Regions from separate parts of the Microbacterium jejuense genome, predicted to be linked through region 1. Evidence: predicted binding sites of a transcription regulator. Region 1 holds the regulator's gene; the other holds the start of a gene.

Region 1 (3,409 bases):
GCCGTGATGCGGTCGCGCTGGGCGACGATCTCGTCGACCATGCCGAGCATCACCGGCGCGTGCCGCAGTGCAGCCGACGCGGCGGCCTGCGTGAGCGCGCTCAGGTGGTACGGCAGGCGGACGAGTCGCAGCGCATCGATCAGCGCGGGATCGGCGGCGAGGTAGCCGACGCGGGCGCCGGCGAACGCGAACGCCTTGCTCATGGTGCGCGAGACCACGAGGCGCTCGCGCCCGGGCAGCAGGGTGAGGGCCGAACGCGCGTCGGCGGGCGCGAACTCGAAGTACGCCTCGTCGACGATCACGATGCCGTCGGTCGCCTCGTACACCGCCTCGACCACGTCGAGACCCAGCGGAGTGCCGGTCGGGTTGTTCGGCGCACACAGGAACACGACGTCGGGTGCGGCGTCGGCGACCTGCGCGGCGGCGTCGGACGCGCTGACCGTGTAGTCGTCGGAACGGGTGCCCGACACCCACTGGGCGCCGGTGCCGCGCGTGAGCAGCGGATACATGGAGTACGTGGGCGAGAAGCCGAAGGCGGTGCGCCCCGGTCCTGCGAAGGCCTGCAGGATGTGCTGCAGCACCTCGTTGGAGCCGTTGGCCGCCCAGATCTGGTCGCGGGTCAGGCCGTGCCCGAGATAGTCGGCGAAGCCCTCACGCAGAGCCGTGAATTCGCGGTCGGGGTAGCGGTTGACATCGCGCAGTGCACGGGCGATCGAATCGAGGATGTCGTCGGCGACGTCCTGCGGAACGGGATGCGTGTTCTCGTTGACGTTCAGGGCCACGGGGAGCGGGGCCTGCGGGGCGCCGTAGGGCTTCTGCCCACGGAGGTCGGCGCGTAAAGGGAGGTCTTCGAGACGTGCACTCACCCCTCCCATGGTAGAGCGGTGCGGGGTCGCCGAACCCCAGGTGACGAAGAGCGACCGACCGCTCGCGCTCTGGCTCAGTGCTCGTCGGCGTACTGCGCGGGGATGGCCAGTCGCTGGCCGGCCTGCACCGACACGCCGGTCAGCGCGTTGAGCCGCGCGATCTGGTCGACGACATCACGGGGGTCGTGCCCGGGAGCGACCTCTTCGGCGATCGACCACAGCGTGTCGCCCGCCGACACGAGCACGGTCTCGAACGAGTCGACCGGAGTGCCGCTGTCGCGCGAGGCGAGGGCCGCACCGCCGCCCAGCGCGAGAGCGGCGCCCAGCGCCACGAGCGCGGGCAGCGCGGCCAGCAGAGCGAGGACCCGGCGACCGCGGACGGTCAGCCGGAGACGCGTGGCACGGGCCGGCGCGGCGACGGGCGACGGGAAGCTGATCGCGGTCATGCTGTTCTCCTCCTGCTGGGGAGAGATTCGCATCCCCCGCTCGGCCGGGAGCGGGGAATCCGAACCTCTTTTCCGAAGCTATCTTCGATTCTCAACGATGTCAACAGTCGATTCCGATGCATATCCGTCGAACGCGACACGCGGCGGGGTTGTTCCCCTCAGCGCATGGATCCGGATACGGTTTCGATAAGAGAACCCCACCACGGGCCTCCGACATTCGAAGAAACAGCGCTCGACGACGCAGCGCAGGACGGAGCCGGACATGAGCGACGCGGCCGGTCGCGACAAGCCACAGACCCGACGACGCAAGAGCCTCAGCGACAAGCAGCTCGCGATCCTCGAGGTGATCCAGCGCTCCATCGCCCGTCACGGCTACCCGCCGAGCATGCGCGAGATCGGCGACGCCGTCGGCCTGAAGTCGCTGTCCAGCGTCACGCACCAGCTCAACCAGCTCGAGCTCAGCGGATACCTCCGCCGCGACGCGGGCAAGACCCGCGCGATGGAGGTGCTGATCGACCTGCCCGGCGCATCCACCGAGAACCCGGCCGACACGGCGCCCGCGCTGGGCGACGCGGCGCTGGTGCCCCTGGTCGGACGGATCGCCGCCGGCGTGCCCATCACGGCCGAGCAGCAGGTGGAGGAGATCTTCCCCCTCCCCCGTCAGCTCGTCGGCAAGGGCGACCTGTTCATGCTGAAGGTGTCGGGCGAGTCGATGATCGACGCGGCCATCTGCGACGGCGACTGGGTCGTCGTCCGCTCCCAGGCCACGGCCGACAACGGCGACATCGTCGCCGCGATGCTCGACGGCGAGGCGACAGTCAAGACGTTCCGCCAGCGCGACGGCCACACCTGGCTGCTCCCGCGCAACTCCGCGTTCGAGCCGATCCTGGGCGACGAGGCCGTCGTGCTGGGCAAGGTCGTCGCGGTCCTGCGCGCGGTCTGACGCCGCGGCCCCTCGCAAGCCCCGGCGCTTTCGACGGCAGACGGAGCGGGAGGTGGCGGGATGTCGTCTGCAAGCGCTATAAGGGGGGAATGACCGCCGATGCGACCACCGCCGACGACACCGCCGCGCTGCGTGCGAGGCTCGAAGCCCTCGAGGCCGAGAACGCCCGCCTGAGAGCGACGACCGACGAGGACGCGACCCCCGCGTCGGACGAGCGGCTGAAGGGCTCCCGCTGGCGGGCGTTCTTCTCGGCACTGTGCATCGTGCTGGCGACGATCCTCGTGCCCACGTCGATCGTCGGCGCGTGGGCGCGCAGCGAACTTGTGGACGAAGAGACGTTCGTGGCCACGCTGGCGCCGCTCGCGCAGGACCCGCACGTGCAGAACCTCATCATCTCGGAGGCGATGGACGCGGTCGACGCGAAGGTCGACTTCACCGAGATCACCGGCAACGTGATCGACGGGATCTCTGACCTCGGTCTGGGCCCGCGTGCCGCCGCCGCCCTCAAGCTGCTGCAGCAGCCGGCGGCCGACGGGCTGCACAATCTGGTCGAGACCGGCGTCACGCGCGTCGTGCAGTCCGATGCGTTCGCGGACGTGTGGACGACCGCGGTCCGCGCGGCGCACCGCGCGCTCGTGACGACCGCCACCTCGGACGGCGCCGGCGTCTTCGTGCTGACAGACGAGGGCCTGGGCATGAAGCTCGGGCCGATCATCGAGCAGGTCAAACAGAAGCTGGTCGACAGCGGTGTGGGGGTGGCATCCCTCATCCCCGCGGTCGACAAGACGATCATCATCGGCGACGGGTCGGCGGTCAGCACGATCCGCACCGTGTACGCGATCGCCGACGTCGCCGGTTGGTGGCTGCCCTTCATCACCATCGGCCTCTTCGTCGCCGGCATCCTGATCGCGCGTCGCCGCCCGGTCGCCGTGCTCGGAACCGGCATCGCCCTGTTCATCGGCGGGGCGGCGCTGGCATCGACGTTCTCGGTCGGCACGCTCGTCGTGGCCAATGCCGCCAGCCAGCTCGACCTGTCGGTGTCGGCACTCGACGTCATCTACAACGCGCTCGTCGACGACATGCACCGCACGGCGCTGATCGTGGCTCTGCTGGGCGTGCTGATCGCCGTGATCGGATGGGTCAGCGGTCGCTGG
Region 2 (3,409 bases), on a different contig from region 1:
CTCGACTGCTGCCTGCACATCGCCCGCCTCGACCACGGCGCCGCGGCCGCGAACACGCTCGCCCGCGCGCTCGTACTGGCCCCGCATCGCAGCGGTTCGCAGGCCCAGTACATCCCGGTGCCTGTGGCCGATCCCGCGGGCGGTGAACCGATCGAAGAGGCGATGGCATGGGCGCGGGCGCGCCTGGCAGAGCCGCTCGAACTGGACACGTGGGCCGCCGCCGTGCACCTGTCGCGGCGCACGTTCACGCGCCGGTTCCGTGAGCGCACCGCGACGAGCCCGCAGCAGTGGCTGCTCACCCAGCGCCTGGACCACGCCCGCCTGCTGCTGGAGACCGACGACGCCTCGATCGAGCTGGTCGCGGAGCAGTCCGGGTTCGGCAGTGCCGTGACGCTGCGCCACCACTTCTCGCGCCGGCTCGGGGTGAGCCCCGCGGCGCACCGCGCGGAGTTCCGCGGCCGTGTGCACGCCTGACCTCTACGAGAGGATCGAGCCATGACCGATCGCCCCGAGATCGTGTGCCTCTGCGGTTCCACCCGGTTCGCCGATGAGATGCGCGAGGTCAACCGTCAGCTGACGTTCGCCGGTGTCATCGTCCTGGCGCCGGGCGTCTTCGCGCACGCCACGGGCGAAGAGATCACCCCCGAGCAGAAGAGCGCCCTCGATGCCCTCCACCTGCGCAAGATCGACCTGGCCGACCGGGTGGTGGTGGTCAACCCGGGCGGGTACATCGGCGAGTCCACGAGCCGGGAGATCGCGTACGCCCAGGCCACGGGCAAGCCCGTCGCCTTCACCGCCCCGGCTTGAGCCCGAGTCGGACTGGCCCGAGCTGACTCCGGGCTGACCTGAGCGGACCCGCCCGCGGGAGGTCCGGTTCAGACCGTCGACGTTCAGAACGGCGGAGCCCCTGGGGGCGCCGGGTGGGTCGAGGGTGGCGAGCCAGGGTTCGCGCATGATGCGCCGCCTCGCGAGGAGGGCGGGGTCGGCGGTGAAGCGCACGACGGGTTCGGGGCGATCCGTGTGCCTGCGCCCCGTCGGGCTGGTCCACACCAGCACGCCCGGCGAGGTCTGTTCGACAGTCCACGCATCGATGGTCTTGAGGACGTGGTGGCGGCGGCAGAGGTGGGCGAGGTTGTCGTGGCGGGTGGGGCCGCCGTGAGCGGCCGGGTGGGTGTGGTCGACGTCGCAGCGCCAGACCGGGCGCCGGCAGCCGGGGAAGCGGCAGTGCTCGTCGCGGGCCGCGAGGAAGCGGTGCAGGGCTGGTCCGGGGCGGTACCGGTCGACGGCGAGGACGGCGCCGGTGACCGGTGAGGTCATCACGCGCTCCCAGCCGGGCTCACCGGCGGCCAGCCGTCGGGCGGTCTCGGAGTCGATCGGTCCATACCCGGCGAGCAAGCAGGGCTCGTCGCCGGCGCCGGTCATGGTGAGGACCGGGACGGTGACCTGCACCGTGGCACGGATGTGGGCGAGGCCGGTGCCGCCGACGCAGTCCTCCGGGCCGGCGGTGAGCAGCAGGTCGGTGGCGATGTCGGCGCGCAGCTGGTCCATCGTCCTCGTGTCGACGGGCCCGTCGCCGTCGGCATCGTCCGCATCGGCCGGGCGGGCCGCGATCACGGACCGGGCCTGCGCGGTGAGCCGGTCGTGGATGCCGTGGATCAGGGTCGCGTCGTCCGTCAGAGTGAGGGCGGCCATTCCGTCCGGCAGGTCGAAGGTGATCACGTCGCGCCGCGCGCGGGCTGTATCCGCACGCTCCTCCAGGGATTGCTCGCGGAAGCGTTCGGCGATCACCCGGAGCACCGGCGCCAATCGCCCCGGGGTCAGTTGGGACGCCCGTTCGAGCGCGAGCCGCAGGAACACGCCACGCGCCGCGTCGTCGACGATGTCTTCACCGGCGTCGTGGATCGCCGACAGGTGCTGCCGAGAGATGCTCCCGCGCTCCAAGGCGTCCACGCCCGCGGCGAACCGGGCGCACAGATCGGCCGCTTCGCTCATCAGCCGCGTCACCGTGATCTCGGACACTCTCGTCGAGGTCGCCAGATCCGCGATCAGCGCCCGCCGTGACAGCTCTGCTCGCCGCAACTGCTCCAGCGACGCACCCGGCTGGTGCGCGACTGCGGCCGCGGCATCCGCCAGCACCCTGATCTCCGCCGCGTCCGCCGCAGCACGGGCCGCGCGGCCTGCCTCGAACGCGTCCACGAAGCGACCCGTCGCGGCGAACGCCGGCGGCGGGACGAATGGAGGATCGGCAGGCATCAGGACTCGCAGACAGGGAAGGACGACGGTCGGAGACTCCCCGCCGAAGCGGTATCGCACCTGTCATCAACCTGCGGCGCTGCCGCATCCACAACCCGATCTCGACCGAAGCCGAGGCATCCACTGATCGAATCTCTGTTCGAAACTCTACTCCGATCGTGGACATGTCATAAGCCTCAGAGCATTGAAAATACGGGCGGTTCACGAACCTATCTATGAGACTGAGGCGGTCGCCCACGACGCCAGTAGTCGCAGCCGTTCTGCAGAGGGCGAGCCCGGCTCGGCGGTGTAGATCAGCATCACGGTGCCCGGCTCGGCGGTGAGCGCCAACTCTTCGTACGCGAGGGTGAGCTCACCCACGACCGGATGCACGAATCGCTTGGTGCCCGTGCCGTGCGTGCGCACGTCGTGCGCCGCCCACAGTGTGCGGAACGTCTCGCTCTGCGTCGACAGCTCACCGACGAGGTCCTGCAGGCCCTTGTCGTGCGGGTCGCGGCCCGCCTCGGCACGCATGATCCCGACGCACATCTGGGCGAACAGCTCCCAGTCCGGGTAGAAGTCGCGCGCCGCCGGATCGAGGAACTTGAAGCGCGCGAGGTTCGGCGTGCGGCCGCCGTCCCCGATCACCGGCGAGTAGAACGCCCGGCCGAGCTCGTTGACGGCCACGATCTCCTGGCGAGGGTTGCGCACCACGGCGACGCCGTCGGTGATCGCCGCGAGCGCCCATTCCAGACTCGCGCGGGGCGCTCCCGGTCGGGTCGTGCGACGGCGCGGGCGTCCGGAGGTAGGGATGCCGTCAGCCGCGCGCGCGAGATCCAGCAGGTGTGCACGCTCGGTGTCGTCGAGCTGGAGCGCCCGCGAGACCGCGTCGAGCACCGATGCCGACGCTCCGGCGATCGCACCGCGCTCCAGCTTGGCGTAGTACTCGACACTGACTCCGGCGAGCATGGCGACCTCGCTGCGGCGCAGCCCGGCCACCCGCCGGTTCGAACCCGACGCGATGCCGGCGGCCTCGGGCGACACCCGTGCGCGGCGTGTCATGAGGAACTCGCGCACCTCGGCCTTGTTGTCCATGCCGACAGGCTAGGCCGCCTCGAACCCACGAGGGGTGCCCTGTCAGTACATGTCCCGACAGGAACTCCCGCGATCCCGAGAC

The links. Region 1 encodes LexA, which represses DNA repair genes until DNA is damaged. Its sites were predicted from a motif close to TCGAACANNTGTTCGA; they were not measured.
Region 2: the regulator LexA is predicted to act here: its motif matches at 2,381-2,396, upstream of ABEA46_RS20365 (HNH endonuclease signature motif containing protein).

Annotation. Positions count from the first base shown of each region.
Region 1 is NZ_BAABLG010000012.1:32,035-35,443, forward strand. Features, by position in the region: gene ABEA46_RS17580 (histidinol-phosphate transaminase) at 1-875, opposite strand, end outside; gene ABEA46_RS17585 (LysM peptidoglycan-binding domain-containing protein) at 941-1,312, opposite strand; gene lexA (transcriptional repressor LexA) at 1,575-2,255, shown strand; gene ABEA46_RS17595 (hypothetical protein) at 2,345-3,409, shown strand, end outside.
Region 2 is NZ_BAABLG010000001.1:112,939-116,347, forward strand. Features, by position in the region: gene ABEA46_RS00525 (GlxA family transcriptional regulator) at 1-474, shown strand, start outside; gene ABEA46_RS20365 (HNH endonuclease signature motif containing protein) at 478-2,253, opposite strand; gene ABEA46_RS00540 (helix-turn-helix transcriptional regulator) at 2,467-3,327, opposite strand.